One region of the Arthrobacter sp. 10N418 genome, then DNA from elsewhere that is predicted to be linked to it. Evidence: riboswitches for the same ligand, from Rfam matches in the RefSeq annotation. Region 1 holds a riboswitch; each other region holds the start of a gene.
What was found. Region 1 has a riboswitch for thiamine pyrophosphate ahead of thiC (phosphomethylpyrimidine synthase ThiC). Riboswitches for the same ligand answer to the same signal wherever they lie in the genome.
Positions count from the first base shown of each region.

Region 2: another riboswitch for thiamine pyrophosphate. It lies ahead of AC1DCZ_RS12390 (ECF transporter S component); the one in region 1 lies ahead of thiC (phosphomethylpyrimidine synthase ThiC).
Region 3: another riboswitch for thiamine pyrophosphate. It lies ahead of AC1DCZ_RS10050 (bifunctional hydroxymethylpyrimidine kinase/phosphomethylpyrimidine kinase); the one in region 1 lies ahead of thiC (phosphomethylpyrimidine synthase ThiC).
Region 4: another riboswitch for thiamine pyrophosphate. It lies ahead of AC1DCZ_RS06010 (phosphomethylpyrimidine synthase ThiC); the one in region 1 lies ahead of thiC (phosphomethylpyrimidine synthase ThiC).

Region 1 covers NZ_JBFTIK010000009.1:478-7,819, forward strand. The annotation lists gene AC1DCZ_RS09000 (YkvA family protein) at 1-177, opposite strand, end outside; gene AC1DCZ_RS09005 (cation efflux transmembrane domain-containing protein) at 174-800, opposite strand; gene AC1DCZ_RS09010 (carbonic anhydrase) at 980-1,594, opposite strand; gene AC1DCZ_RS09015 (DNA-directed RNA polymerase subunit alpha C-terminal domain-containing protein) at 1,623-2,048, opposite strand; gene thiC (phosphomethylpyrimidine synthase ThiC) at 2,616-4,346, opposite strand; TPP riboswitch at 4,344-4,451, opposite strand; gene AC1DCZ_RS09025 (hypothetical protein) at 5,397-5,672, shown strand; gene AC1DCZ_RS09030 (LysM peptidoglycan-binding domain-containing protein) at 6,088-7,284, opposite strand; gene AC1DCZ_RS09035 (RNA polymerase sigma factor) at 7,281-7,342, opposite strand, start outside.
Region 2 covers NZ_JBFTIK010000013.1:157,206-164,547, reverse strand. The annotation lists gene AC1DCZ_RS12420 (Na+/H+ antiporter subunit D) at 1-1,200, shown strand, start outside; gene AC1DCZ_RS12415 (Na+/H+ antiporter subunit E) at 1,197-1,742, shown strand; gene AC1DCZ_RS12410 (monovalent cation/H+ antiporter complex subunit F) at 1,742-2,017, shown strand; gene mnhG (monovalent cation/H(+) antiporter subunit G) at 2,007-2,420, shown strand; gene AC1DCZ_RS12400 (DUF4235 domain-containing protein) at 2,417-2,680, opposite strand; gene AC1DCZ_RS12395 (heme-degrading domain-containing protein) at 2,722-3,270, opposite strand; TPP riboswitch at 3,505-3,648, shown strand; gene AC1DCZ_RS12390 (ECF transporter S component) at 3,716-4,348, shown strand; gene AC1DCZ_RS12385 (ABC transporter ATP-binding protein) at 4,365-5,993, shown strand; gene AC1DCZ_RS12380 (energy-coupling factor transporter transmembrane component T family protein) at 5,990-6,793, shown strand; gene AC1DCZ_RS12375 (UDP-N-acetylglucosamine 1-carboxyvinyltransferase) at 6,965-7,342, shown strand, end outside.
Region 3 covers NZ_JBFTIK010000010.1:66,226-73,567, reverse strand. The annotation lists gene obgE (GTPase ObgE) at 1-260, opposite strand, end outside; gene rpmA (50S ribosomal protein L27) at 377-640, opposite strand; gene rplU (50S ribosomal protein L21) at 702-1,010, opposite strand; gene AC1DCZ_RS10050 (bifunctional hydroxymethylpyrimidine kinase/phosphomethylpyrimidine kinase) at 1,366-2,943, opposite strand; TPP riboswitch at 2,926-3,023, opposite strand; gene AC1DCZ_RS10045 (Rne/Rng family ribonuclease) at 3,126-6,323, opposite strand; gene AC1DCZ_RS10040 (vitamin K epoxide reductase family protein) at 6,797-7,342, shown strand, end outside.
Region 4 covers NZ_JBFTIK010000005.1:183,516-190,857, forward strand. The annotation lists gene AC1DCZ_RS06005 (alpha/beta hydrolase) at 1-255, shown strand, start outside; partial or broken gene AC1DCZ_RS06010 (phosphomethylpyrimidine synthase ThiC) at 266-1,614, opposite strand; TPP riboswitch at 1,682-1,789, opposite strand; gene AC1DCZ_RS06015 (VOC family protein) at 1,961-2,836, shown strand; gene AC1DCZ_RS06020 (hypothetical protein) at 3,365-3,802, shown strand; gene rpsP (30S ribosomal protein S16) at 4,021-4,443, shown strand; gene AC1DCZ_RS06030 (RNA-binding protein) at 4,445-4,687, shown strand; gene rimM (ribosome maturation factor RimM) at 4,860-5,423, shown strand; gene trmD (tRNA (guanosine(37)-N1)-methyltransferase TrmD) at 5,425-6,402, shown strand; gene rplS (50S ribosomal protein L19) at 6,646-7,005, shown strand; gene lepB (signal peptidase I) at 7,137-7,342, shown strand, end outside.

The sequences.
Region 1 (7,342 bases):
CCGGTCCGCGGTCAGCCGGCGCAGCAGGACCAGCAGGTCCGGCAGCAGCCGCAGGGCTTCCCTCAGGCCCACCGTTTCCGGGTGTTTACGGGCGTAGAGGGCCAGGAGGACCAACAGCACCGCGTAGATCAGGACCACCCCGGCGATGACGGCGATCGCCCCGTCCCAGAAGTTCATGCCGCGACTTCTTCGGCGGTGTGCCTGAACGCGTGGAGTGCCTCGCGGGCGGCGTAGTAGATGATCACCAGCCCGGCCAGCGGATCGGCCCACCACCACCCCAGGAGGGCGTTCATGACCAGCCCGGCCAGGACTGCGCCGGCGAGGTAGGCATCGACCAGGGTCACCTTCCCCTCCGCGCGGAGCACCGGATTTCCCAGGGCCTTTCCGGTGCGGATCTTGCCCCAGGCCAGGGCGAGCATGACAGCGAACGTCAGAGCCGTCCAGAGAATGCCCAGGCCTGAGGTGGCGGGGCGGACTCCGGTGGCAAACACCACGGCTAACTGGACCACCAGGTAGGCGGCCAGGACCGCGAAGGCCGCCGCGATCAGCCGCATTGCCCGCGCCTCCCGTTCCCTATGGACGCCCTTGAGCTGCCAGACCACGACTAGGGAGGCGAAAATCTCGATGAGGGAATCCAGGCCGAACCCGGCCAGAGCCGGGGACCCGGCCCGAACGGCGGCAGCGGCCAGGACTCCCAGACCGGCCACATTCCAGCCCAGGGTTGCGTACTCAAGGCGCAGGCCGCGGCGCAACAAGCCTTCGCGATGCAATGTGGCGGAAGTGCCGTCAGTACTGACCATGGGTGTCTGGTTCCTTATCGTGGGTCTACACCCCTGTGCCTGTCCCGGCAGCGGGGTCTGCTGTCTGACTCTTCCCAGACAGCAGGCTCTGTCGTGAGAGCGGGAGATGTGCCTTGCCGAAGCGATTGGCGTGGTTGTGGCAGCGTTCCTTAGTGCATTGCTGCCGTTCTTCCGCAGCTTTAGAGGGTGCCAAGTGTTGAGACGAGTTCCGCCCGGCCCTCTCCGAGCCGGTACGCGACGCTGATCACTGCAGTGGAGGAGTCGTCCACTGCGGCGGAGATCACCTGGGAGCTTTCCAGCAGCCGGGCCGCGGTCTGTTTGGCGTGTTCGACGACCATGTCGTTGACCTCGGTCTTGTCCTCCCGCATCGAGGTCAGCACCGACGGGGTGATCCGTTCAACCAGGTCGCGGATGAAGCCCGGGGGCATCTCCCCGGTTTCCACCGCGTTTTTCGTGGCCGTGACGGCACCGCAGTTATCATGTCCAAGGACGACGATCAACGGGATATTCAGCACCGAAACGCCGTATTCGAGCGATCCGAGGACGGCGTCGTCGATCACGTGTCCTGCTGTGCGGACCACGAAGGCGTCGCCGAGACCCAGATCGAAGATGATCTCCGCGGCCAGACGGGAGTCCGCGCAGCCGAATATGACCGCGAAGGGGTCTTGGGCGTTCACCAGCGCGCTGCGCCGGGAGGCGTCCTGGTTCGGATGCAGAGCGTCCCCGGAGACGAAACGCGTGTTGCCTTCACGCAGGCGCTGCCATGCTTCGGACGGGCTGATTCCATTACTCACTCTAGTAACTTTACGGGGACGTCCGATTTCATGGGCCGCCGGGTCCTTCGGCGGGCGTCATCGGCACGGAAGGACGCTGAAAATCGTCCGCGGGGTGGGGGGATTCGTTACGGGCAGGGGCTGGCATCAGTGGAGTTACCCATGTGTTGTGGTTCTTGATATGGCGGTTGTTCTTGGCGCTGCTCCGGGCTCGGCTCGTTGATGTGCGGGTGAACGCGGAGGACAGGGTCTCCGTTGGGGCGAGCGCGAGGTTTTCCAGAGCGACGGCCGCTTCGATGAGCTTCAACGATCCTTCGCCGAGGCCGGTAATCTCGGCCATGAGGTCTTCCCTTGACCGGCTGATCAGCTGTCCAACGGAATTTACGCCGCTCCGCAGGAGGGCATTCGTGATCCTCGATGTCAGCGCCAGTGCGGAGAGGGGACGAACTCGGGTCAGCTCGCGGTGCCGGAGCATTAGGGCGTTCACCTGCCGGCCGCCGGGCCCGCTGAACGGGTCCGGCGGGAATGGTCCGGGTGAGGCCGGGATGCCAGCGAGAATCGAGGTGACGTTCGGGCTGCCAATCGCGTCGTGGGGGCTAATTTCATGTTGCTTCTCTCGGGGAAGTCGTGCAGTCGCGCGCGTCCCGTGTCATTGTCGCGACCTTGGTTGGCTGCGGTAAATCCAGCGTGGTTCGCCGGTGCGGACGTTGCCCCGGAGTGCGTTTGGATTGACACTTTTGGCAGCATCCGCGGCTCAAGGACACCAACTGCACTGACGGGTACAACTCGAAGTGCCACAGCCAGACGGGGCTACCGGCTCGACGGCCGTGCGGCCCCTGGGCAGGACGTTTGCTCGCGCCGTCTACTCATGACCAGAGCACGAGTGAGGCAATCGATCCGGCCCGGCCACCGTGAGGCGCTTTACGTGGCAAGGTTCCCACTGCCCTGCTGTTTCTTGCCAATGTGGAGGCCTCAGCCAGGGTGTGTTCGTGGCGGGGGGCGGTGCCCGGGCCTGCGGCGGTGGCTGCAGGCCCGGGCGCTCTTAGGGGTTGAGGCGGACGGGTTCGGGGAGGTAGACCTTGCCGCCGGATTCACGGAATTCGGCGGACTTAGTGTTCATCCCGGCGATGGCTTCCTGTTCGGACATGCCCCCGAACTGGTCGCGGATATCCTGGGAGAGCCGCATGGAGCAGAACTTGGGTCCGCACATCGAGCAGAAGTGCGCGGTCTTGGCCGGTTCGGCCGGCAACGTCTCGTCGTGGAATGCTTCGGCAGTTTCCGGGTCCAGGGAAAGTGCGAACTGGTCACGCCAGCGGAACTCAAAGCGTGCCTTGGAAAGGGCATCGTCGCGTTCGTGGGCGCCCGGGTGGCCCTTGGCCAGGTCCGCGGCGTGCGCGGCGATCTTGTACGTGATGACACCGGTTTTGACGTCGTCCTTGTTCGGCAGCCCGAGGTGTTCCTTGGGCGTGACATAGCAGAGCATCGCGGTGCCGTACCGGGCGATCTCGGTGGCGCCGATGGCAGAGGTGATGTGGTCATAGCCAGGCGCAATGTCGGTCACCAGCGGACCGAGGGTATAGAAGGGCGCTCCGTCGCACAGTTCCTGCTGGCGTTCGACGTTTTCCCGGACGAGGTGGAAGGGGATGTGCCCGGGGCCTTCGACCATGACCTGCACGTCGTACTTCCATGCCCGCTTGGTGAGTTCGGCGAGGGTATCCAGCTCGGCGAACTGGGCGGCGTCGTTGGCGTCCGCGGTAGCGCCGGGCCGCAGGCCGTCGCCGAGGGAAAAGGCGACGTCGTACTTGGCGAATATTTCGCACAGTTCGTCGAAGTGGGTGTACAGGAAGTTCTCCTGGTGATGGGCCAGGCACCAGCCGGCCATGATGGACCCTCCGCGGGAGACGATGCCGGTGACCCGGTTGGCCGTCAGGGGCACGTAGCGCAGCAGCACGCCGGCGTGGACGGTCATGTAGTCCACGCCCTGCTCGCACTGCTCGATCACGGTGTCCCGGTAGATCTCCCAGGTCAGGTCATTGGCCTCGCCGTTGACCTTCTCGAGCGCCTGGTAGATCGGGACCGTGCCGATCGGGACGGGGGAGTTGCGGATGATCCATTCACGGGTGGTGTGGATGTCGTCCCCGGTGGAGAGGTCCATGACAGTGTCGGCGCCCCACCGGGCCGCCCACTGGAGCTTGTCCACTTCCTCGGCAATGGAGCTTGTCACGGCCGAGTTGCCGATGTTCGCGTTGATTTTCACCAGGAACGCCTTGCCGATGATCATCGGTTCGGACTCGGGGTGATTGATGTTGTTGGGGATGATGGCCCGCCCGGCGGCGACTTCGCTGCGGACCAGTTCAACGTCGCAGTTTTCCCGCACTGCCACGAACCGCATCTCGGGGGTGATGATGCCCTGGCGGGCGTAGTGCATCTGGGTGACGGTCTTACCGTCGAGGGCGCGGCGGGGCACCGGCTGCGCCCCCTTCCATTCAGCGGACGCGGCACCCCGCCGGACGGCGGACTTACCGTCATCGAGCAGGTTCCGTTCCCGGCCGCCGTAAGGCTCGGTGTCGCCCCGGGATTCTATCCATGCGGACCGGAACGGCTCCAGGCCGATCACCGGGTCGCTGCCGGGCCCGGCGGTGCGATAGACCGTAAAATCCGGGTTCTTGGCGCCGTTGGGGGAATCTTCCAGCGCGATGGTAGTGACCGGGACCGCGATTCCGTTTTCCGGGTCGCGGACATAAGCGAGCGAATGCGAATTCATGGAGCTCATCAGTGTTTTCCTACTTCCTTCGCCGGCATGACCCGGACAGGTTCAACGGTCGCAGACTGCTTCAGCCCGATCTCAGCCCCTGCAGGGGCACCCGTGTGGATGTGATTGAGCTTACAGATGCCGTGCCCGGGTGGAAAATCCGTCGGACCGTTACCGGCCGTGCGTCGTCGGGCGACCCGCCGCCCAGAGGCGGCACGCCCAGGCTGACGCTGCCCCCCCAACCTCGGCTCAGTCTCACCTTTTCGGCGAATGACACCCCTGACGGCCCGGTCGATATCTAGTGGTCGGGACTGCGGAACATCCAGTCGATGGCTGGGGTTGGTAATTTCAGGGGCGGCTGGTCGGGATGGCCCGGCACATCGAGGAACCCCGTCCATGGGGGACTGGAAGGGGTTCCCGCTTTGATGGCCTTACGTGGTCTCACGCATTGATGGAGGTTTTTTTGGCCGCTTGTCCATCAAGGCGCCTTCCCAGCGGTCATAGCTGTACAGCGGTATGGGTTCCGTGAGACGAAATCGCGTGAGTACCCCGTGTCCCCCTCATGTACGAATCCCGCCGCGAACGCGGCCAGGCGACATAAGACGCCGGTAGATAAGCAACCATGAACCGCCTGCGGCCACTGCGCTGCGGGCCGAGCCGGACGGGAATCCCACGGAAATGAAGCGTCTGACCGCCTGCGAGAATGAGCCACGAGGGCGCTGACGTCCAGGGCGCCCCTGCATCGCATCTCCACCGCCCGAGCACATCAAGAAAGGGCCTCGCTGTGCTCGGGCAGCACAAGCATTCTTCTTTCTTTTTTGCTGCTGTCCGTTGGATCCTACGTGCCCGCTCCACCGGCTCAACCGTCCTTCGGACGGCCGCGCACCGGACGCCTTGGGTCGGCGCTGCGCTTATTTCCTCCCACAACCCACCCGCCGCTCGCCCTTCGGGTTGCCCCGGTTCCGTCGGGCACAGCTACGCGATGCTCCGCCAGCAGGCAAAACATGGTGGGGAGAGGGAATCCGGTACTCCGGGCAACCGCCCCGCCGCAGCGAAACGGAGCCTCACCTCATGAACGCAGGAATCATGTCCCGCACGGTCACCGCTGACACCGCGGAACCGGTCACCGCCCCGGTCCTGCCCGCGGACGACCGGGCAGGGGACGGGTACGACTGGATGGACACTCTCGACGGCACCGGCTGGTCCGTGCTGCCGAACTGGGGCAGCGAAGGCTGGGATGCCGGATCCTGGCCCTACATCATCTTCGCCGTTGCCCGCACCCGGGACGGGAGCGGGGAGCTGTTCGGCTACGGAACCTGTGTCGAGGGCGACACCGCGACGTACTGATTCCGGTCCCAGGAGGCGTGCTTTGAAACAATCACGGCCGAGGTGTTCTTCCACTGGGCGTCCGGCCAGTCGGACGGTCCGGAGAACCTCTCCGCCACGGCCGCCGGCCTCCCGGAGCAGGACCGCAGGCCCTACCCGGCTGGACCGACTAGAAGCTCCTGAGGTGTCCCGGCCGCGAACCGGCCGGGACACCTCAGCGGCTCGCCAAAATCCGTTGACAACATCATTGAGATTCCTTCGTCCCGGACCCGGAAGCCGGTCCTTACAATTTCCGAATCAACACCGCCGCGTTTCCGCGGCCGGCCAATTGCCGTACGACCCGCTGGCGTGTATTTGGCGGCGTTATATGGCGCGGTCAGGTGCCGGTGAGCAGGGTTTCGCGGGCTGCTCAGACGACGTCCCTGGTGATACTGCTCTACTTGTTGAGAGGTTGGTTCAGGGCGACGCTGATGGTCTGGCCCGGGGCGAGTTCCCCGGCGGGTAGGTCGGTGAAGGCGTACCAGACGCGGTCGGTGCCGGTGAGCGGGCGGTTCGCCCATTCCAGGTCTGTCACGCTGAAGCGGAACGAGATCTGGCGCTCGGTGTCCCCGGGGGCCGTGGTGTAGGTCAGGGGGATCCCGTCGGCGTCGGCGGTAAAGGTGCCCCGGGCACCGTCAATCGTGAGCTCGCCGGGCATGAGCCTGACCCTGGTCCCCGCGGGGATGGGCCGGTCCGTGGTGAGGGACGGGTTGTACTGCAGCAGCTGGTCCGTGGTGGACCGGAATTTGTAGCCGAGGCTGTCGAAGGAGTCGCCGTCGACGGTGGTATAGAAGATGGCTTGCCCGTATGAATTGTTCACGGCTGCTCCCGCGCCCGCCCGGCTGTCGACCGGGTTCTTCTGCAGCCGGATGTGATTCCCGGCACGGACAAAGTAGGTGTTGCCCTTCTCGTACACGTACGGGACCTTGTTCGCTTCCGCCAACTGCTCGCCGGTGAGCCCGAACCGGTACCTGATCCCGTCGAGGGTGTCATTGGGTTCAATCACGTAGCTGAGGGGGATGCCGCTGGCGTCGACGACGGCCGCACCCTTCGCCCCGGTGATCGGACCCGGGGCGGGGATCAGTCGCAGCTTCGTATTGGGTGCCAGCGCGCTCCCGGGCTGAAGCCCGTTGAACTCAGCGAGTTTCTCCTCGGAGATGCCGAAGGATGCAGCCACTCCCGCAGACGTGTCACCGGAGACCGTGGTGTAGTAATCCACGTTCCCAAACGAATCGGTAACAGTGGGCCCCGCCAGGGAAGACTTCCCGGGGCCGGCCGGTGTCGCCGTCGGGATGACCCCAGCGACGGTCGGCGCCGCCGCCATGTTGACCGGGCTCGTTACCAAACCCGTGGCGACGAGTACGCAGGCCGCGACCGCCGCTGCCGCAAGCCCGGCAGCGGCGAAACGCCCCCAATGGCGTTTAGCCGGCGCGCGATGGAAGTCGTGGACGGATCCGCCGACGGCGAGCTGGGTGACCTCGGAATTGACGAACGACAGAGACCGCTGGCGGCTGCGGATAAGTTCCTCCTCGGTGATCGTGAGCGCAGGATCGGCGGCTGAAAGGAGGTCCGCCGCGGAGTAGTCCTGGCTCATTCTGTTGCTCCTTCTGACACCGTCTGCTGCTGAAGTATTCGGCCTAGTTCCTTGCGCG
Region 2 (7,342 bases), on a different contig from region 1:
TTTGAGATCCTCCTGACGGCCAGCTATGTGCTGATCACACTGGGCGGGACGGGCCCCCGTATCCGCGCCGGGGTCACTTACGTGGTGGTCTCGGTGGTCTCCTCGGTACTCTTCCTGATCGCGATCGCCATGATCTACGGCGCTACCGGAACTATCAACATGGCCGACCTCGCTATCAAGCTCGCCGACCTCGACCAGGGCACGCGGACCCTGCTGCACGTCATGCTGCTGGTTGCTTTCGGCATCAAGGCTGCGGTGTTCCCGCTGTCCTTCTGGCTCCCGGACTCCTACCCGACCGCGCCCGCCCCCGTCACGGCGGTGTTTGCCGGCCTGCTGACCAAGGTCGGGGTCTACGCCATGGTGCGCACGGAGACGCTCCTGTTCCCCGGGGACACGCTCAATGCGCCGCTCATGGTGGCCGCCTTGTTGACCATGGTCGTGGGGATCCTCGGCGCCCTGGCCCAGAGCGACATCAAGCGGCTCCTGTCCTTCACGCTGGTCAGCCACATCGGCTACATGGTGTTCGGACTGGCGATGTCAACGGCGGCCGGCCTGGCCGCCGCGGTCTTCTACGTCGTCCACCACATCACCATCCAGACCAGCCTGTTCCTGGTGACCGGCTTGATTGAACGCCGGGGCGGAAGCTCCTCGGTGGACCGCGTGGCCGGCCTGGCCAAGCTGTCCCCGCTGCTGGCCGTGCTCTTCTTCGTCCCCGCGATGAACCTGGCCGGGATCCCGCCGTTCTCGGGCTTCCTGGGTAAGCTCGGGCTCCTGCAGGCGGGCATCCAGCTCGGCACGCCGCTGGCCTACGCACTGGTGATCGGGGGAGTGCTCACCAGCCTGCTGACGCTGCTGGCTGTCGCCAGGGTCTGGAACCGCGCGTTCTGGCGCAAACCCGAGGACGCGGAACATCCGGACCCGGTGCTGCTCGCCGCTTCCCGGGACTCGGCCACCGGAAACAGGGCAGGGAAGTCCAACGTCGTCTTGCTGCCGCGGACCATGGTGGGCTCCACCCTGGGCCTGGTGATCCTTGGCGTGGCGCTGACAGTTTTCGCAGGGCCCCTGTTCAAGGTGGCCGACCAGTCCGCAAGGGAGATGCTGGACAGGTCCTCGTACATCCAGGCGGTGCTGGGCGAGGATGCGCCCGTCCCGGCGCTCGCCGGGCCCGCGCCCGGCCAGCGGCCGGAGGGCCGGAAATGAGCCGGAAGCGGATCTCGCTGCGCCAGGAACTGCCGCTGCTGGTGTGGCTTGTGATCGTCTGGGGTGCCCTCTGGCAGAACTTCAGTCCGGGCAACCTGCTCTTCGGGGCACTCATCGCGGTGGTGGTGGCCAGGGTGTTCTACCTGCCGCCGGTGGAACTCGGCGGACGCTTCAACGCCCTCCGTGCGATCTTCTTCGCGTTTGTGTTCCTGGCGAAGGTCGTGGAGGCCAGCCTCCAGGTCCTGTTCCTTGCCGTCGTCCGCGGACCGCGGGTGATCAGCGCCGTCGTCGCCGTCCCGCTGCGGAGCCGTTCCGACCTCCTGGTGACGGCCACCGGGCATGTGATCTCGCTGATTCCCGGGTCGCTGGTGGTGGAGGTGGACAGGTCCACGTCCACGCTCTATATCCATGGGATCAATGTCCGTAATGCCGAGGACGGGGCCAGGCTCCGCAAGGAGGTCCGGGACACCGAGGCCTCCCTGATCCGCATCATGGGGACCAGGGACGAACTGTCCGCACTGAACCAGGAGGTGGGCGCGTGATGCAGCTAGTCCTGGCGGTGACCGCCGTCGTACTGTCCGTGGCCGCGGCCGGGGCCATCATCCGGATCGCGAGGGGCCCGTCGCTGCTGGACCGGGTGCTCGCGGTCGATGTGCTGTTGGCCATCTTCGGCGCCGCACTGTGCATTGACATGGCCGTCAACCGGAATTTGAACAACCTGATGCTGCTGGTGGCGATGTCCATCATCGGCTTCGTCGGCTCCGTCACGGTGGCCCGGTTCGTGGCGGACAGGAGGGAACCCACCCGTGATTCCTGACACGCTCCCCGCCGACGCCGTGATCGACGCCGTATCCGCCGTCTGCATGGTGGCCGGTGCGCTGATGTCCCTCGCTGCGGCCGTCGGGCTGCTGCGGTTCCCGGACCTCATGAGCCGGATGCACGCCGCGACGAAGCCCCAGGTGCTCGGCCTGTTCCTGCTGCTTCTGGCCGTGGGTCTGCAAATGCGCGTCTGGTGGGTCTGGCCCGTGCTGATGGTGGCCTGGCTCTTCCAGCTGCTCACCGTCCCTGTCGCCGCCCACATGGTGGGCCGGGCCGGCTACCGGACCAAGCACCTGCACCCGGAGCTGCTCAGCACGGACGAGCTCGAGGCCGTGGTCCAGAGGGCGGCCGCCCAGCGTCGGCTGGACGACGACGGCGGCGGGGCCGACGGCCGGGGTTAGACGATGTCCTGGGTCTTGGCGAAACGGGTGACCGCACGCTGCGTCCCGCGGTTGGCGAGAACCTGGATGATGGCGCTGACCGACGCGGAGATCAGGGCGAAGGTCAGTGCCGAGCGCAGCGTGGTGGGGACGTCGTCGTCATGGCCCTTGGGCGGCTTGTTGCCCGTGGTCTTTTCCCAGACGGTGTCGACGAGCTTGGTTCCGGCGAAGCCGGCCAGCAGGCTGATGCCGGTGCCCAGCAGCTTGATGACAATGTTCATTTTTGGGACTCCTTGCGGCAGGAAACAGGGCTTCCCCTAGCCTAGCGCCCAGCCCGGCCGAGTATCTCCGACAGTGCTTCGACCACCAGATCGTGGTCGGCTTTCTGGGGCAACCCGGAGACCGTGACGGTGCCGACCGCCCCCGTGCCCCTTAGGTAGATCGGAAAGGCGCCGCCGTGGGCGGCGAACATGGACTGGTCGAACCAGGCGTTGTCCTCGATCCGTCCGCCGGCTGCCCGGGCGCGGAGGCCCACGAGCAGCGACGGGACCTCGTACCGCACGGCAGTGCGTTTCTTGGCGTTGATCCACCGTTCGTTGTCCGGGGTGGCGCCGTCCAGTGCCGCGTGGAAGAGGACCTGCTCGCCTTTGCTGATATCGATGGCGATTGGCAGTGAGCGTGTCCTGCCCAGCTCAACGAGGAGGAGCCCGAGGTCCAGGGCGTCGTCCTTGCTGAAGGACGCGAACTGGAGCGCGTCGATCTCAGACAGGATGCGGCCGATCAGCGCCGCCAGGGACCCCGGCGGTTGCGGCTCGCTCGAGTCAGGGTCATAGTCAGCGGAGGACCCTGGTGTGGCTGGTGTAAGCGTCACAATAGTCCAGCTTTCCGGTTGGTTGCCCGTCTGCCCTCCGGCGGCAGCCCTTGTCCGCGCCACTGCCGACTCTATCAAGCCCGGTGCTCACGGACACCGGCGCCGACGTGTTCCCCGCCGACGTGTTCCCCGCCGCCGGGGGCCCGGGCCGGCCGCCGGCTCCGGATTGTGACTGCCGGCCGCGGATTCCCGGACGGCCGGGTGTAAACTGGACACCGCCCACAAGGGCGATTTTAGATACGACAGGGGAGCGCCGCCGTCGGTCATCACCGGGGAGACCCGGGGAAGCCAAAGGTGGGCGCTGAGAGTGCGGACAACCGCAGACCCTCGAACCTGATCCGGTTAGTACCGGCGCAAGGGAGTCGAGTTCTCAGAGTGCCCGGAGCGGCGGCGAAAGCCACAGCCGGCCGGGGCACTCTCCCCTCCTGTTCCTCAGGAGGACGACATGACTGATATTTTTGCAAACCAGACACTCAACCGGCGCGGCTACAACTGGCGTGTGGTCGACATCGTCGTGGCTGCGCTGATCGCCGTTGCCGGCGGCGTAATCTTCTGGGCTTGGGATCAGGGCGCCAACCTGGTCTCGGCACCTGTTAATGCGCTCTACCCGCCGCTGTCCGGGCTCTACGCAGGCGGCTGGATGATTCCGGCCATCCTGGGCATGCTCATTGTCCGCAAGCCGGGGGCGGCGTTGTTCTGCGAAACCGTCGCCGCTACGGGCGAGCTGATCATGGGCTCGCAGTACGGCACGACGGTGCTGATTTCCGGTGTCCTGCAGGGCCTCGGTGCGGAACTGGTGTTCGCCGCGTTCCTGTACAAGAGGTTCAACCTGCCGGTGTCCCTGCTGGCAGGGGCCGGCGCGGGCCTGTTCTGCGGCCTGAACGACTCCTTCCTGCCCTGGGGCTGGAACATCGCCTACGAGCCCGGGGACAAGCTCGCCTACATCATCTTCACGGCAGTCTCCGGCGCAGTAATCGCCGGAGCCCTGGCCTGGCTCGCCACCCGCGGCCTGGCCAGGACCGGGGTCCTGAGCTCCTTCGCGTCCCGCAAGGCCGCCGCAGAGCCCGTCTCCTCCTGACGTCCGCGCGCCGCACATGACACCTTCCAACACGGTCCGCCCGGCAGCGGTCACGGCCCGCGGCTGGGGCTGGCGGCACGCCGGCCGGCCCCGGCCCGCGGTCAACGGACTGGACCTGGACATCCGGCCCGGGGAACGGGTGCTGCTGCTGGGCCCTTCCGGCGCCGGCAAGTCCACGCTGCTCCACGCCCTGGCGGGCGTGCTCGGCGACAGTTCCGCCGGCGCCGCGGGCGGAGCCGGTTCGCCGGGCCTGCCCGCGGAGGCGGAGGATTCCGACGAGACAGGGAGCCTCCTGATCGACGGCGCTCCGCCACGCGCGCAGCGCGGCCGGGCCGGGCTCATGCAGCAGGACCCGGAAACCCAAGTGGTGCTCTCGCGCCTCGGCGACGACGTCGCCTTCGGGGCGGAGAACCTTTCCGTGCCACCGGAGAGAATCTGGCGGCGTGTGAAGGAAGCGCTCGACGACGTCGGGCTGGGCCGGCTGCCGCTGGACCACCCGACGTCGGCCCTCTCCGGCGGGCAGAAGCAGCGACTGGCGCTTGCCGGCATCCTGGCGATGCGTCCCGGTCTGCTCCTTCTCGACGAACCCACCGCCAATCTGGACCCTGCCGGCGTCCTGGAAGTCCGCGACGCCGTGGGCCGCAGCCTGGACAAGACCGGGGCCACCCTGGTTGTGGTGGAACACCGCGTGGCCGTGTGGAAAGACCTCGTGGACCGGATCGTGGTGCTGCAGCCGGGGTCGGCCACGGAATCCGCCGTGCTGATCGACGGGCCCCCCGACCAGGTGCTGGAGCAGGCGCGGGACATGCTCATTGCTGCGGGCGTCTGGGTGCCGGGGCATGTGCCAACGACGCGGGCCCGTTCAGCGGGGGGTACGGCGGGGACAGCCGGGACCCTCGGGACGTCCGGGGCAGCCGGGGTGGCGGCCGGAGCGCTGCTGCTGGCCGCGGAAGACCTGGCGGTGTCCCGTGAGCGGCCGCGCCGGGCGGGCTGGCGCGGGGGGTTCCGGACCATTCCGCCGCATCCCGTGCAGTCCGGCATCACAGCGCGGGTCCGTGCGGGGGCGGCCCTGACCATCACCGGACCCAACGGTTCGGGGAAGTCGACCTTTGCCCTTACCCTGGCCGGTCTCCTGCAGCCTGTCTCCGGGGCGGTCTCCGCAACGATGGAGCTCAGCGCAGGCGCCGGGATCGACCCGTACCGGTGGAAGGCCCAGCAGCTGATCGCCAGGATCGGGACCGTCTTCCAGGAACCCGAGCACCAGTTCGTCACAGGCCGCGTGCTTGACGAGCTGATGTTCGGGCCCAGGCACCTCGGCTATGGCGAGGAGCGTGTGGACGAGCTGCTGGAGCGGCTGCGGCTGACGGAGCTGGTGGACGCCAACCCCTACACGCTCTCCGGCGGTGAAAAGCGGCGGCTCTCGGTGGCCACCGTGCTCGCCGCCCACCCTCGGGTGCTGGTGCTCGACGAACCCACGTTCGGTCAGGATGCCAACACCTGGGCCGAGCTCGCCTCGTTCCTTTCCGAGCTCCTCGAGGCCGGAACGGCCGTCGTCTCCGTCACGCACGATCAGGAATTTACCGCCGTCCTCGGCGGCGCCGAACTCAGCCTCAACGCACCGGGGCTGGAGGTGGCGGCGCCATGAGGGAAGTCCTGAGCCTGCGCGGCAACCGTTCCCTGCTGACCCGGGCCAATCCGCTGGCCAAGTTCGCCGCCGTCGTCATGATCACCCTGGTGCTGGCATTGTCGATCGACTGGGTCTCGGCGTCCGTGGCGCTTGCCTTCGAACTGATGCTTGTCCCCCTGGCCGGGCTGACCGTTCCCCTCCTCTCGCAGCGGGGCTGGCCGCTGACGCTCGCCGCGGCGCTGGGCGGCTGGAGCACCGCTATCCTCGCGCCGGACACCGGACCCATATTGTTCGATGCCGGCATCTGGTCCATCAGCGCCGGATCCCTGCAGCTGGGCCTCGGCTTCATGCTCCGCGGACTCGCCATCGCGCTGCCCGCGGTGCTGCTGATGAGCTGCACCGATCCCACGGACCTGGCGGACGCCCTGGCGCAGAACGCTAAGCTTCCGCACCGCTTCGTCCTGGGCACCCTGGCGGCCATGCGCCTCGTGGGGCTCATGGCCGAGGAATGGCAGACCATCGGCATGGCCCGGCGTGCCCGCGGTGTGGGCTCGCGCGGCAACCCGTATCAACGGCTCCGTGCGACTTTGGGGCAGAGTTTCGGGCTGATGGTGCAGGCCATCCGGCGCGCTTCCCGGCTCGCCGTCACCATGGAAGCCCGGGGCTTCGGCGGCGCTGCACGGACCTGGGCGAGGGCCTCGACGTTCAGCAGACTCGACATCTGGGTTCTGCTGGGCGGTCTGGGCATCGCCGCGGCCGCCGCGGCGGCCGCGCTCGGGGCCGGTACCTGGAACCTCGTCTTCCTCACCCGGCAATAACAGATTCCGACGCCGGAACGGCGCAGCGCCCGCTTCCCGCACCGAAGGCGGCCCTGCGGGCCGCCGCGGGCGCCGCCCCGGTTATCGCACAGCGCGGGTAACGGTGTGAGATTAACGCCATTCCGGGCGTGATTGCCGGGGCGGATAACTCATCCGTGATATTTTTCTGGAATGACTCAACAGACTGCTGAATACGTAGGCGTCCTTCTCCGCGATGCCCGCGGGGAGAAGGGCTGGACGCAGGGACAGCTGGCCGCCGAACTGGGCACCAGCCAGAGCGCGATCGCCCGGATGGAGCAGGGCAAGCAGAACCTGAGCCTGAAGATGATCCAGCGGCTGGAGACCATCGTCGGCCGGACGATCGTCAAAGTGGGCCGGCCGCAGATGACCCACCTCCGGGTTGAGGGCGGCCGCACCCTCTCCGGCGCCGTGGATGTCAACAGCAGCAAGAACGCCGGCGTGGCCCTGCTCTGCGCCAGCCTCATCAACCGCGGCACCACCACCCTTCGCCGCCTGGCCAGGATCGAAGAGGTCAACCGGATCGTCGAG
Region 3 (7,342 bases), on a different contig from region 1:
AGGGTTTCGCCGTGTTTGCCGGCTCGCCAGTCGCCCATGCCGGGACCGCCGTTGGTGGCGTGCCGGTGCGGGGCGTGGTGGTAATCAAGCAGGGTGGTGGTCTGGGGATCGACACGCAGGATGACGTCGCCGCCGTTGCCGCCGTTGCCGCCGTCGGGACCGCCGAGGGGCTTGAACTTCTCGCGGTGGACGGAGACACAGCCGTGGCCGCCGGTACCGCCGGATACGTGCAGTACTACCCGGTCTACAAAGCTCGCCACGTGGATCTCCTCAGTGCTGTTCCCCGGGGCCCAGAGGGTCCCAAGATGATTGTAATGCGGTTAAAACACCGGTGGAGCGGACCTAATGGCCCGCCCCACCGATTTAGAACTTGTTGTTACTCTGCAGCTGCAGCAGCCACGATGTTCACAACGCGACGACCGCGGCGGGTGCCGAACTCGACGGCGCCGGGGGCCAGGGCGAACAGGGTGTCGTCGCCGCCGCGTCCTACGCCGGCGCCCGGGTGGAAGTGGGTGCCGCGCTGGCGGACGATGATCTCGCCTGCGGAGACTACCTGGCCGCCGAAGCGCTTGACGCCGAGGTACTGGGCGTTTGAGTCACGACCGTTGCGAGTGGAACTCGCGCCTTTTTTATGTGCCATTTGAAATGCCTGCCTTTAAAATTCTGGGGAATCTGCTGAAAACCTGAACAGTAACGAGTGGTTACTTGATACCGGTGATCTTGACCTTGGTCAATTCCTGACGGTGACCCTGGCGCTTCTTGTAGCCGGTCTTGTTCTTGAACTTCTGGATGACGATCTTCGGACCACGAAGGTCTTCGAGGATCTCAGCCGTAACCGTTACCTTGGCCAGGTCCGCGGCAGCGGACGTGACCTTGTCACCGTCTACCAGGAGCAGTGCGGGCAGCTCAAAGGTGCTGCCGGCTCCACCGGGGACGCGGTTCAGGGTAACGAAGTCTCCAACGGAAACCTTCTCTTGGCGGCCGCCTGCGCGGACAATCGCGTACACCACTGGGGAACTCACTTCTCTCGACGTTTATTACTAGATTTGCGTGCGGAACCTGGGGCCAATGTGTTCGGACCGGCTCACGCTGTGCCTCTACGCCGGTGGATTCCCCGGGGGAATCCATGAGCTATCCCGTGGACAACGCCATCCGAAAATCGAATGAACTGTCCTCAAGGTCATAACCCAAGTATTGGCGTAAGCACCGAAGGTCTAGACTACGCTAATTTTGCCTTCGGCCGCAAACGAGGCTGGTTCCGGCGGGCTCTGCGTGATGGACGCCACTCTCTTTGGACAGAGCGATCCTGCAGCGACTTCCCGAACCGTGCCCGACTATCGTACAGGCTGCACGGGCCAGGTCGGTTCAGGCGTGCAGGCGCGGCGCGTCGAAAAATGCGACCTCGTAGCGCGAGGACTGGCGGAAGGCCAGGGCCATGGCCTCCCTCTCGGACGCCGAGGCGTGCCTGGCTGCCGCGTCGGTATACGCGATGGCCTGCCGGGTCGCGGCGGCAAATCCTTCGTCGGCGTAGGTGCGGAGCCACACGGCATAGGGATGGCTTCCCGGGGAACCCGCGGCGAGGAACTGTCCGTGCAGGGCCTCCCCCACCTCGGCGTAGAGCCAGAAGCACGGAAGGGCCGCCGCCACCAGCACCGCGTAGCTGCCGGATGCCGAGGCGGCCAGCAGGTGGTCGACATAGGACTTCGTGACCGGACCCAGGGTGGCTTCGGCGGAGCGGGTGCTGAGCCAGGTCCGGTGCAGCTCCGATTCCACCTCGAGGCATTGCTGCGCCGAGCCGGCCCAGAACAGTTGCTCGGCGTCCGAGGGCGCGAGCGCGGCGGCACGGGCCAGGACCCGTGAGTAGCCGTTGAGGTAGATGGCGTCCTGCGCAAGGTAGTAGGCAAACTCGTTCTCGGGCAGCGTGCCGTCGGCCAGGCCCCGGATGAAGTCGAGGGCATGGATTGCCTCCAGATCGCCGGCCGCCTGGTTCCGGAGCGCCTCTACGAACTCGCCCTCCGCCGGGGCGCGGTCCGGGATGCGGCCGTGCCCCTCCGTGAGGTGCTGAAGATGATGGAAGTGGTGGACGGGGCCGTTACCGGAGCCGACGTCCAGTCCGTTTGCAGCCCGCAACGCACCCTGCAGCCACGGTTTGACCTCCCGCAGCGCTGCCTCCCAGTCCCCCACCCGGGCCTGCACCGTGGCCATGGCCGAGGACAGGGAGCACCCTGTGCCGTGGCTGTTGCGTGTGGCGACGCGCTCCCCCGGCACCACGACGGTCTCCTGTCCCAGCAGTCCTCCGGTGTTGACGAGCGCGTCCGGGCAACCGCCGCCGCTCCCGCCCTCCCGGTCTTTCAGGTGGCCGCCCTTGACGAGGACAGTGGTGCCGACCAGCGCGGCCAGGCGTTTGCCCTGCTCCAGGGCCTCGTCCCAGTCCCCGGCGACGGGTTCATGTAAAAGGATCGCCAGTTCGGCGAGGTTGGGCGTGATCAGGTCGGCGAGCGGCAGTAAGGCGTGGAGCGCGGCTTCAGCGGATTCCTGCAGGAGGCGGTCCCCGCTGGTCGCCACCATCACGGGATCCAGGACCACGACGGCGGGCCTGACCTTTTCGAGCCAGCTGCGGACGGCGTCAATCACCGCGGCGTCGCCCAGCATGCCGATCTTCACGGCGTCGATGCCGATGTCGTCGCTGATCGCGTTCAGCTGCCGGGTAAGGAACGCTGCCGGCGGAACGTGGACCGCCGTGACTCCGCGCGTGTTCTGCGCGGTCAGCGCCGTGATCGCCGCCATGCCGTAGCCCCCGTTCGCGGCGATGCTCTTCAGGTCCGCCTGGATCCCCGCGCCGCCGGACGGGTCGGAACCGGCGATGGCCAGGACGCGGGGAGGCCGGGTTTGCGCGGACCGGCGTGGCGGGTACGGAAGAAATGATGAGGACAAGAGAGACATCCCTTCGCCGGTGCTAGCCGGACAGGTTCAACGGGTCTGGATCTCAGCCGGCCCAATGCGCGGCACCCCGTGTCAGTGCTCCAGCCTAGCCTCATCCGTTAAATAACCGCGGGTGCGGCCCGGTTCCGGCGTATTGCTACGCCGGTCCGGGCCGCACCCGCGGTCCTGCCGGGCCGGGCCGGCTAGAGCTCCGAGGCCGGTACGCCGACGCCGAGGATGATCGGCTCGCTGGCTGCCGGCTTGGCTGCCGGCTTGCCCGCGGCAGGCGCCTTGGCTTCATGAACCGAAACGGCTGCGGCCGATGCCGTTGCCTCGCGGTGCTGGACGGACGTCTCGTTGGCTGCGCCCTGGGCGCGGCTGGCGCTCCGGTTGCGGCGTCCGCGGCGGCCGCCGGACGTGGTGCCGGTCGCGACAGCAGGCTCGGGAACAGCAGGCTCGGAAACCGTGGACTCCGGAACAGTCGCCACGGCCGCAGGGGCCGCGGCTTGGCCCCTCGCCGGACGGCGCTGCGCTTCGGCCCCTGTGCTTTCCCCGGCTTCGCCGAGGTGGGCGAACGCCTCGGTCAGGAGGTCGAGCGTCAGGGAAGGCACCTGCGACTCCTCGGCGTGTTCGACGAAGGGCAGGGCAACCTGCTCGCCGCCGAAGGTCAGGACGGCGCCTGGGCGTCCGGCTGCTTCCTCCGTGGCGGCAAGCTTCGTGACTGCGTCGACGGCGGCCTGGCGGGCCCCCGCTTCGCTGGCAGCGGCTGCCTCCCCGTCGTGCAGGTGGGCGGCGTGTGCTGCCGCGGCGATGTTCGCCAGGGCTGCACGGGTCGCCTCGGCTTTGGCGTGCCGCTCCGCCTCGGTGGGTTCGGCGTGCACTGCTGCCGGCGCGGACGGGGTTGCTTCCGGGGTGCCCTGGCCGCCCTTGCCGCGGCGGCGGCTCTTGCGCTCGGTCCGCGCTGCGGGCTGGGCCTCGGCACGGGGAACGTAGTGTTCGGCGGCGACGGTATTGGCGCGGCGGTGCTCGACGGGCTCGTCGTGGGTGACAATTCCGCGGCCTGCGCAGGCTTCGCACTGTTCGCCGAAGACCTCGAGCAGCCCCGTGCCCATCCGCTTGCGGGTCATCTGAACGAGCCCCAACGAGGTCACCTCGGCCACCTGGTGCTTGGTGCGGTCCCGGCCCAGGCACTCCACCATGCGGCGCAGCACGAGGTCGCGGTTCGATTCCAGCACCATGTCGATGAAGTCGATCACGATGATGCCGCCGATGTCGCGCAGCCGCAGCTGCCGGACGACTTCCTCCGCCGCCTCCAGGTTGTTCTTGGTGACGGTTTCTTCAAGGTTGCCGCCGCTGCCGGTGAACTTTCCGGTGTTGACGTCCACCACGGTCATGGCCTCGGTGCGGTCGATCACGAGGGAACCGCCCGAGGGCAGGAAGACCTTGCGGTCAAGGGCCTTGTGGATCTGCTCGTCGATGCGCCAGGCAGCGAAGATGTCCGTGTCCTTTGTCCACTTCTCGAGCCGGCCCACGAGGTCCGGTGCCACGTAGGTGACGTAGGCCTCGATGGTGTCCCAGGCCTCCTCGCCGGAGACGATCAGCTTGGAGAAGTCCTCGTTGAAGACGTCGCGGACCACCTTGATGGTCAGGTCGGGTTCGCCGTAGAGCAGCTCCGGGGCAAGCATCTTGGTCGAGGTGGCTTGGCTCTCGATGCCCTCCCACTGGGCGCGGAGGCGGTTGATGTCGTGCGTCAGTTCTTCTTCGGAGGCACCTTCGGCCGCGGTGCGGACGATGACGCCGGCGTCTTCTGGCAGGCGGTCCTTGAGGATCCGCTTGAGGCGGTTGCGTTCGACGTCGGGCAGCTTGCGCGAGATGCCCGTCATGGAACCGCCGGGCACGTAGACGAGGTAGCGGCCGGGCAGCGAGATCTGGCTCGTAAGCCGGGCGCCCTTGTGGCCGACCGGGTCCTTGGTGACCTGGACGAGGACTGAGTCGCCGGACTTCAGCGCGTTTTCGATCCGGCGCTGCTTGCCTTCGAGGTTGACGGACTCCCAGTTCACTTCGCCCGCGTACAGCACGGCGTTGCGGCCGCGTCCGATGTCGACGAAGGCCGCTTCCATGGAAGGCAGGACGTTCTGGACCTTGCCCAGGTAGACGTTGCCGATCAGGGAATCCTGCTGGGTCTTGGAGACGAAGTGCTCGGCCAGGACCCCGTCTTCGAGGACGCCGATCTGGATTCTGTCGTCGCGCTGGCGCACGATCATCTGGCGGTCCACGGATTCGCGGCGGGCCAGGAACTCGGCCTCGGTGATGACAGTGCGGCGGCGGCCGGTGTCGCGTGATTCCCTGCGGCGCTGCTTCTTGGCCTCGAGCCGGGTGGATCCCTTGACGGACGTGACGCGGTTGTTGACCGGCGCCTCCGACATCGCGCGGGGCGCACGGACGCGGGTCACGGTGTTGGGCGGATCGTCGTCTCCCCCGCCGGTGAGCTCGAGGTCCTGGTCACCGCGGCGGCGGCGCCGACGGCGGCGCGAGGTCACGCCGTCTTCCAGCATTCCCTCCGGTTCTTCTTCGGCTTCCTCCGCGGAGCCTTCTTCATCGGTTTCGGACTCAGTGCCGGTGCGGCTGGTGCGGCCGCGGCGCCCGCGGCTGCGGCGGCGACGGCGGGACCCGGCGTCCTCGCCTTCCTCGCCCTCTTCCTCATCGGCGTCCTCCGTCTCCGCGGCGTGAGCCGGAACTGGAACCGGGCGAACAACGGTGCTGAGGTCGGGGGCCTGGAAAATCATCGAGGTGACCATGCCGGGCTCGAGGAACAGCGAGGAGGCGGCGGACGGCGCTTCGGCGGGCTTCCCGCCCGCCTCTTCCGCGGGAGTGTCGCGCGTTTCGACGGCTGCTTCGGCGGGAGTTTCGCGCGTTTCGACGGGCGCTTCGGCTGCCTCCGCGGCCGGGGCCCCGGCTGCGGGCACTTCGGCGGCCGGGGCGGCTGCCTTGGCGCGGCTGGCCCGGCGTCGGACGGGCTTGACGGCGGGAGCGTCACCAGCGCCCGTCCCGGCCGCAGCCGCCTCGGCGGCGGGTGCAGTTCCGGCCTCTTCGGCGAACGCGGGCAGCGGTTCGGCGGTTTCGGCGGTCTTGCGGGCCCGGGTGCGGCGGACAGGCGCCTTCTTGGCCTCGGGGGCGGATTCGGCGCCCGGGTTGTCCACGGGGGCTTCAGCCGCGGCGGCGGCTTCAGCAGCAAGCGTTGCTTCCTCGGCGGCGACGACCGGGTCAACGGGGGCTGTCTTGGCGACAACCTTGCGGCGTGTCCGGACGGCCCTCTTGGGCGCTACCGGAGCAGCTGCTTCTGGTGCCTGATCGGGGACGATCGGTTCGTCGTTAACCGTTACAACCTGGTCATTTTCCATATGTGGCGACACTCCTGCCCCCGATGTACCGCCACATCCGGCACCCGTTGGGGCAATTATTTGTCAACACCCGCAGGCATTGACAGAAGTCAATTGGATACCCTCAGGTTCGCACCGGCAGTGGGGTGCGGCAGCCCTGGAGGGCCGGCGAGATTGTTTGTGGAACCCGTTGACGTTCACGCCACAACCAGGTGCCGTCCAATGGCATTGCGGGACAGCCCGGATCAGAGGATCCGCAGCTCCCTGCTCATCATTGGCGGTCTTGAAACAAAATCGCCGGACCGGAATCCGGATGTGGATCGGGTTCCAGCCACGATCATTGTCTCACAGGAGCCGTCGAATCAGGCGGAAGCAGGGCGGGGACAGTTCACGGATCGCCGGGACGGAGGCGGCCGGACGCCGTTCCACGGTGGCGTCCAGCCTGCGGCGATACAATCGGGGCCAGAAGCACCGAGCCAAAGGACCTATATTCCATGCCCAGCATTTCCAGCACCGCCGGCGGTGCAACCATGCACGAGCCGCAGTCCGGTCCGGCCCCGGCGGACCGGAGCCTTCCGACGATGACCCGCGACCGCCCGTTCGCATGGCTGCTGCTGATCACCGGCGTGATCGGCTGGCTTGCCTCCGGGGCGCTGGTGCTCGAGAAGCTGGAAGTGCTGAAGGATCCAAAGCACGTCACGGTTTGCGACGTGAACCCCTGGATTTCGTGCGGGCAGGTCATGCAGACGCCGCAGAGTTCCGCGTTCGGTTTCCCCAACATGTTTATCGGCATCGTGGCCTTCGCGGTCATCATCACCACTGCCATGGGGATCCTCGCGGGCGCAAAGTTTGCCCGGGGGTACTGGCTCGGGCTTCAGGCCGGCGTGACGCTGGGCTTCATCTTTGTGGTGTGGCTCTGGTCCCAGGCCCTGTACGCCATCCACATCCTGTGCCCGTTCTGCATGATCGTCTGGGCCGCCATGATCCCCCTGTTCGTCTGGGTGACCATCCGCAACGTCTCCCACGGAGTGATTCCCCTG
Region 4 (7,342 bases), on a different contig from region 1:
GCCGCCCGGCGGCTGAGGCTGCAGGCCCCTGCCTGGGAGGCGCCCCTGCAGATCGTGCCAGGGGTCCCCACACTGGTGCTCACCGGCGGCTGGGAACCACTGTACGAGGAAATCGCAGGCTACCTGCGTGAAACCGGTGCCCTGCACCGCGTCGCCGCGGGAGGACACCGGCCCCAGGACTCAGCGGACGGGGACCGGGTCATCCGCTCGTTCATTGCAGAGGTCAGCCGGCGCCAACACGCACAAGCGTCCTAGCCGAGGATGCCTAGGATGCTGCGGGTCCGCCTACGGAAGGCTCCGGCAGGTAGACCTTGCCGCCCGAGGCAAGGAACCCGTCGCTCTTGGCCTGCGTTCCGGCCGCCAGCTGTGCCAGGGCGGCCTGGGAATCCGCTGAACCGTACTCATCCCGGATGTTCTGGCTGATCCGCATGGAACAGAATTTTGGCCCGCACATCGAACAGCAGTGCGCCGTCTTGGCCGGTTCGGGCGGCAACGTCTCGTCGTGGAAAGCCTCTGCGGTGACCGGACCCAGGGAAGGGCGAACTGGTCCCGCCAGCGGAACTCGAACCGTGCCTTGGACAGGGCGTCATCGCGTTCGTGGGCGCCCGGGTGGCCCTTGGCCAGGTCGGCCGCCATCGGCCGCGATCTTCTAGGTGATCACTCCCGTTTTGACATCGTCCTTGTTCGGCAGCCCGAGGTGCTCCTTGGGCGTGACATAGCAGAGCATCGCGGTGCCGTACCGGGCGATCTCCGTGGCGCCGATGGCCAAGGTGATGTGGTCATAGCCCGGTGCGATATCCGCGACCAGCGGCCCGAGCGTGTAGAACGGTGCGCCCTGGCAGAGCTCCTGCTGGCGCTCCACGTTTTCACGGACCAGATGGAACGGCACATGGCCCGGCCCCTCCGGGAACGCGACATCGTATTTGGCGAAGATCGATCAGGGCCCGTCAAAGTGCGTGTAGAGGAAGTTCTCCCGGTGGTGCGCCAGGCACCAGCCGGCCATGATCGAGCCTCCGCGCGAGGCGATGCCCGTGACCCGGTCGGCGGTCAGTGGCAGATAGCATTGATCTTCACCAGGAAGGCTTTGCCGATGATCATGGGCTCGGATTCGGCGTGGTTGATGTTGTTCGGGATGGTGGTCCGGCCGGCCGCCACCTCGCCGCGGACCAGTTCGACGCGGCAGTTTTCGCGTAAGGCGACGAACGGCATCTCCGGCGTGACCACACCTTGCCGTGCGTGGCGCATCTGGGTCACCGTCCGGCCGGCGACGGCGCGGGGCACCGGCCGGGCGCCCTTCCACTCGGCGGACGCGTCACCGCGGCGCACGGCCGACCTGCCGTCGTCGAGCAGGTTCCGTTCCCGCCCGCTGTACGGCTCGGTATCGGCCCTGGCCGCAATCCACGGTGCGCGGAGCGGTTCCAGCCCCAGGACCGGGTCGCTGCCCGGCCCGGCCGTGCGGTAGACCCGGAACGGGGCGTTGGCGGCGCCGCCCGGAGCGGCCGCCAGCGCAATCTCGGTCACCGGAACACGGATGCCGTGCTCCGGATCGGTGGCGAACGCCAGGGAACGCGACTTCAGCGACTGTGTGGGGGCCGCGGGCTGGTTTTGTGCGGGCTGGTCTTGGTTGGTCCGGTCTTGTCCGGCCCGGTTTTAGGCAGGGCTGTGCTGTGCAGATTGGGTGCTCACGAAAATACTCACTTCCTTCGCCGGCATTACCCGGACAGGTTCAACGGTCGCAGGCTGCGTCAGCCCGATCTCAGCCCCTGCAGGGGCGCCCGTGTGGTCGTAGAAGAAGCTACCTCAGGGGCCCCGAGGTCCACCCGAGTGTGGCGGGCCCCGGATCGTCGCGTGGATCCAGCCACGGCGGCGGGCCCATTTGGAATAAATTGAAGCTTCAAGTAATTTTAATGTATGCAAGGTCATCGAAGGTCGGTGGCCACTGAACCACCGGAGCGTTCAAATGACTGCCGAAGCCACCAGCCACGATCTTCTTCCCGCCGCACTCACCATGGGCACTGTGATGCTCAAAGTCGGCGACATGCGGCTCATGACGGATTACTACCAGCGTGCCCTGGGCCTTGACATCGTGGCCGAGCAGGACGGCGGGCTCTACCTCGGCCGCCGCCAGAAGCCGCTCGTCCACCTCGCCCCCGCCCCCGGCCTAAACATCCCCTCCCGCGGCGAGGCCGGCCTCTTCCACACCGCACTGCTCTTCGAGGACCAGCCTGCCCTGGCCGCCACGGTCGCGAGCGCGGCCCAGTACGAGCCGCAGTCCTTCACCGGGAGCGCCGACCACCTTGTCAGCGAGGCGTTCTATTTCAACGACCCCGAAGGCAACGGAATCGAGCTCTACTACGACCGTCCGCGGGCCGCGTGGTCCTGGGACGGCAAGAACGTCGTGATGGACAGCCTCGCCCTGCCGCCGCAGCGCTATCTGGAACAGTTCCTGACCGAAGAATCCGTGAGCGGCCAGCGCGAGGCCGATGCCGGCGTCGGGCACGTCCACCTGCAGGTGGGCGACGTCCAGTCGGCCCACGACTTCTACGTCGGGACCCTGGGGTTTGAGAAGACGGCGGGCTGGCACGGCCAGGCGCTGTTCGTCTCCGCCGGCGGCTACCACCACCACATGGCTATGAACGTCTGGAACAGCCGCGGCGCCGGGCCCCGTCGGGATACCCTCGGCCTGGGCGAAGTGCTGATTGAAGTGCCTTCGGGGGACGACGTCGGAGCCCTCGCCGACCGTCTCAAGGTTGCCGGTGTCCAGTCCCACCACACCGGCGCCGAGCTGCGGTTCGAGGATCCGTGGCGCAACCGCATCCGTGTCGCTGTCCGCTGAGCACCCGCTGAGTCCGGCGCGGTCGCCGGGCGCGTGAGCCGTCCGCGGACGCACCATGTTGCGGTCAGCCACAGCTGTCCGGGATTTATTCCCACCGGTTTGCCATGCCCCGGTCCGCCACGCAGCCCTCGTTGACGGACACCGTTGCACGCAGCCCGTCTGCCTGCCGGGCACCGTTGCACGAAGCCTGCCTGCCGGACTGGTGATTGGCGAGTGCGCCGCCGCCGCCAAAGGCCTGCCGCTGCCCGTGCTGCGGCGGTGCGTAAGCTCTCCGCTTTCGCCAGGCACTGGACATGCCCAACGTTCAAGGGCAGCGCCTCAGGGGCATGTCCAACGCAGGCGGCCGGGAACGGACATAGTGCCAGCATGTCCATTGGTCGCGGTCGGGGGAGGGTATGTCCGCAGGCGAGGCCGGATGGAAGAGTTTCGACCACGGTCCAGGGGAGGTCATGTCCGGTCCGGGCGCGGCCGGGCTCGAGCGGCTAGGCTGAAACAACAATCCAGCCGCGACTCATGAGGAGTGTTTCCTTGGGATTCACCGAAATCTTTGTTTCCACCCACAACGCAGCCCTCAAGCGCGCCGGGGCCCTGGACGGCGGCGCGCCTGCCGCCCCGGGCGCCGTACGGATCCCGGACATCAGTGACTTCGAAGTCGAACGGCTCGGGGACCTGGCCGGCACCGCCGTCCACGCCGCCGGCGCCGACTATGAGCTGGCCATGGTGGATGTGGCCAGCGACTCCCTGCTCGGCGTTCCGCATGCCATGGTCCGGGCCCTCGCCGAGTTGCTCAGCTACGAGACCGAAGACGAAGGCAACATCCTGGAAGACGTGGCGGCGAGCTGGGCTGCCGAGGAGGACATGCCCTTCGGTGCGGACCAGGCCACAGGCTACGTCCGGCAGCTTGCCGAACTCGCGGCCGGCATCGACCCGGCCACGAAGTCTGAGCTCTACGTCTGGACATCCTGACTGGGGCCGCGACGTGCCTTCCGGGGTGAAATCAGCCACTGCATGGGTGTCAAGTCGAAATCCCGGCGCTGATCTGGCACAATGAACAGGTACTTGATCTGCGTGGCCCCTCTCTCCGCGTCCGGATCTTGTCCTTTTAGAACCCCCTAGTATGGCCCGCCCCACGGGTGCAGAACGCCGGGCTCGACCCCGTTTCAGAAACAGGAGTGACCACAAAAGTGGCCGTAAAGATTCGCCTTAAGCGCTTCGGCAAGATGCGCGCACCGTACTACCGCATCGTCGTCATGGACGCACGCTCCAAGCGTGATGGCCGTGCCATCGAAGAGATCGGCAAGTACCACCCGACCGAAGAGCCCTCGTACATCGAGGTCGACACGGACCGTGCCCAGTACTGGCTCGGCGTCGGCGCACAGCCGTCCGAGCAGGTTGCCGCGATCCTCAAGATCACCGGAGACTGGCAGAAGTTCAAGGGTCTCCCCGGCCAGGAGGGCACCTTGAAGACCAAGGCTCCCAAGGCTGCCTTCGTTACCCCGGAAAAGGGTTCCGTGATCATTCCGGAAGCCATCACCAAGAAGGCCAAGAAGGACGAAGCAGCCGAGGCCCCCGCCGACGCAGCAGCAGAGACCACCGAGGCTGAGTAACTTGCTGGCCGAAGCGCTCGAACACCTCGTCCGCGGGATCGTTGACACTCCTGAGGATGTCAAGGTCAGTGCGAAGAACAACCGCCGCGGGGACACCCTTGAGGTGCGCGTTCACCAGGACGACCTCGGACGGGTGATCGGCCGACAGGGCCGCACCGCACGCGCATTGCGCACTGTGGTCGCTGCGCTGGCGGACGGCGAGCCGGTCAGGGTCGACGTCGTCGACACGGACCGCCGCCGGTAACGCTTTCAGCAACACTTGTCTTGAGCCCGGCCCCTTCACCAGATAATGGTGGAGGGGCCGGACTGTTTTCCGCGGCAGTGCGGACCGCGCTGCAAGAACCGCGCGGCAAGACCCACGCGGCAAGACCCAAGAAGTAAGAATCCAGCAGTACGACTCCGGAACAGAGGAACAGATGCAGCTCCAGGTGGCACGAATCGGCAAACCCCACGGCATCCGCGGCGAAGTGACCGTCCAGGTGCTGACGGACGCTCCCGGTGACCGTTTCGTGCCGGGCACGCAGTTCATTGTTGAGCCCGCATCGGCCGGCCCGCTGACTGTACTGAGCGCCCGCTGGAACAAGGACATCCTTCTGCTCGCCTTCGAGGAGATCGAGACGCGTAATGAGGCGGAAACCGTTCGGGGCGCCAAGCTGTTCGTCGAGACCGAAGAAATCGACGAGGACGAGGACGAGGGCTGGTACGAGCACGAACTGGTGGGCCTGGACGTCCGCGTGGGCGATCAGGTGGTCGGGAAGGTCTCCGGTCTGCACACCCTGCCCGTCCAGGACCTGCTGGTTGTCACCGCGACGGACGGCAAGGAAGTCCTGATCCCGTTCGTGGAGCAGATCGTCCCCGAGGTCAACGTCGGCGAAGGATTTGTCCTCGTCACCCCGCCGGCCGGACTTTTTGAGGTCAATACCGAGACCGCGGCGATCCCCGACGACGGCGATTCCGACGCCGACGCGGACCGCGCCTGACATGCGGATCGACGTCGTCAGCATCTTCCCGGAGTACCTGGCCCCCCTGGAACTCTCGCTGATCGGAAAGGCCCGCCAGGACGGACTCCTGGACCTGAGGGTCCATGACCTGCGCGACTTCACCACGGACCGGCATCGGAGCGTGGATGACACCCCGTACGGCGGCGGCGCCGGCATGGTCATGAAACCCGAGCCCTGGGCGCAGGCGCTGGCCGCGGTGGCCGCCGCCGGTCGGGGGACGGCCGGCGCGGCGGACACCAGTGCGGACACCAGTGCGGACACCAGCCCGGCGGAAACCAGTGCGGACACCAGCCCGGCGGACACCAGTGCGGACACCAGTCCGGCGGACACCAGTGCGGACACCAGTCCGGCGGACACCGGCTTGGAGGAGACTCACCATTCGGACGCGGCAGCCAAACCGGTCCTGATCGTCCCGTCCCCGGCGGGGGAGCGGTTTACGCAGGCCACAGCCCACGAGCTCGCTGCCGAGAAGCAGCTCGTTTTCGCCTGCGGCCGCTACGAGGGCATCGACGAACGCGTGATGGAATGGGCCGCCGAACACTTCACCGTGCGCCCGATGAGCCTGGGTGACTACGTCCTCAACGGCGGTGAGGTGGCCGTGCTGGCCATGGTGGAGGCCATCGGACGGCTCCTCCCCGGGGTGGTCGGCAACCCCGAGTCCCTCGTGGAGGAATCCCACGCGGACGGGCTGTTGGAATACCCCGTCTACACGAAACCCTCCAGTTGGCGGGACCGCGAGGTGCCGGCGGTGCTGCTGAGCGGCAACCACGGCAAGATCGCCCAGTGGCGCCGGCACGAGCAGTACCGGCGTACAGCCGAACGCCGCCCCGACCTGCTCGAGGAATTCGACGCCGCCAAGCTGCCCCGCGCGGACCGGACGGCCTTCGCGGACCTCGGCTACGACGTCGTCGACGGCCGCCTCCGGCGCCGCCCCGACGCGGGGGTTGGGCACTCCTAGCGTCCGAGTCGCCCGGGATTGGCCCGAAGGCCCCGGATGTGGCAAAATTAGTCCTTGTGCCTGCTGGGTTGCGAGCCTGCCATAGGGGGAGCGCTGCCAACAGCCGGGCACCCCGGCCCTGTCAATTCGTGACGGAGCCGGATCGACAAACTTTCGACGGGAATTTCCGGCCGCATTTGCGCCCGGAGCTTGGCCGCCGTGACCCAACGTGAATGACCTGTGGCGTTCACCAGGAGTGAATCAATGCATATTCTCGATTCCGTAGATGCAGCTTCGCTGCGCACCGATGTTCCGACGTTCCGCGCGGGTGACACCCTCAAGGTTCACGTGAACATCATCGAAGGCAAGAACTCCCGTGTCCAGGTATTCCAGGGCTTCGTCCTGGGCCGCCACGGCGACGGCCTGCGCGAAACCTTCACCATCCGCAAGGTCTCCTTCGGCGTTGGCGTGGAGCGTACCTTCCCGGTGCACTCCCCGATCATCGACAAGATCGAGCTCGTCTCCAAGGGTGACGTGCGCCGCGCCAAGCTCTACTACATGCGTGAACTGCGCGGCAAGGCTGCGAAGATCAAGGAAAAGCGCGACTTCCAGACCGGCAAGTAAGACTTCCCGGACTTCCGAGGCAGTCTTCCACCGCGGGTCCACGGACCGTACCCGGTGCGTTAGCTAGTGCGGCGCCGGAGCTATCCGCAACAGCGCCAGTCACTTCAGAAAAGCGCCAGGGGATACGGATCATGGAACAGACAAAACGCCAGCCCAGGAAACCGGGCTGGCGTTTTGCGTTGTTGGCCCTGGTCCTGGCCGTGGCCATCAGCGCCGTGGTCCGCTCACTCTGGGTGGACGTTTACTTCATTCCCTCCGCCTCCATGGAACCCCTTCTGCGCTCCGGGGACCGGATCCTTGTTTCCCACACCGACTTCCAGGCCGGACCGGTGCGCCG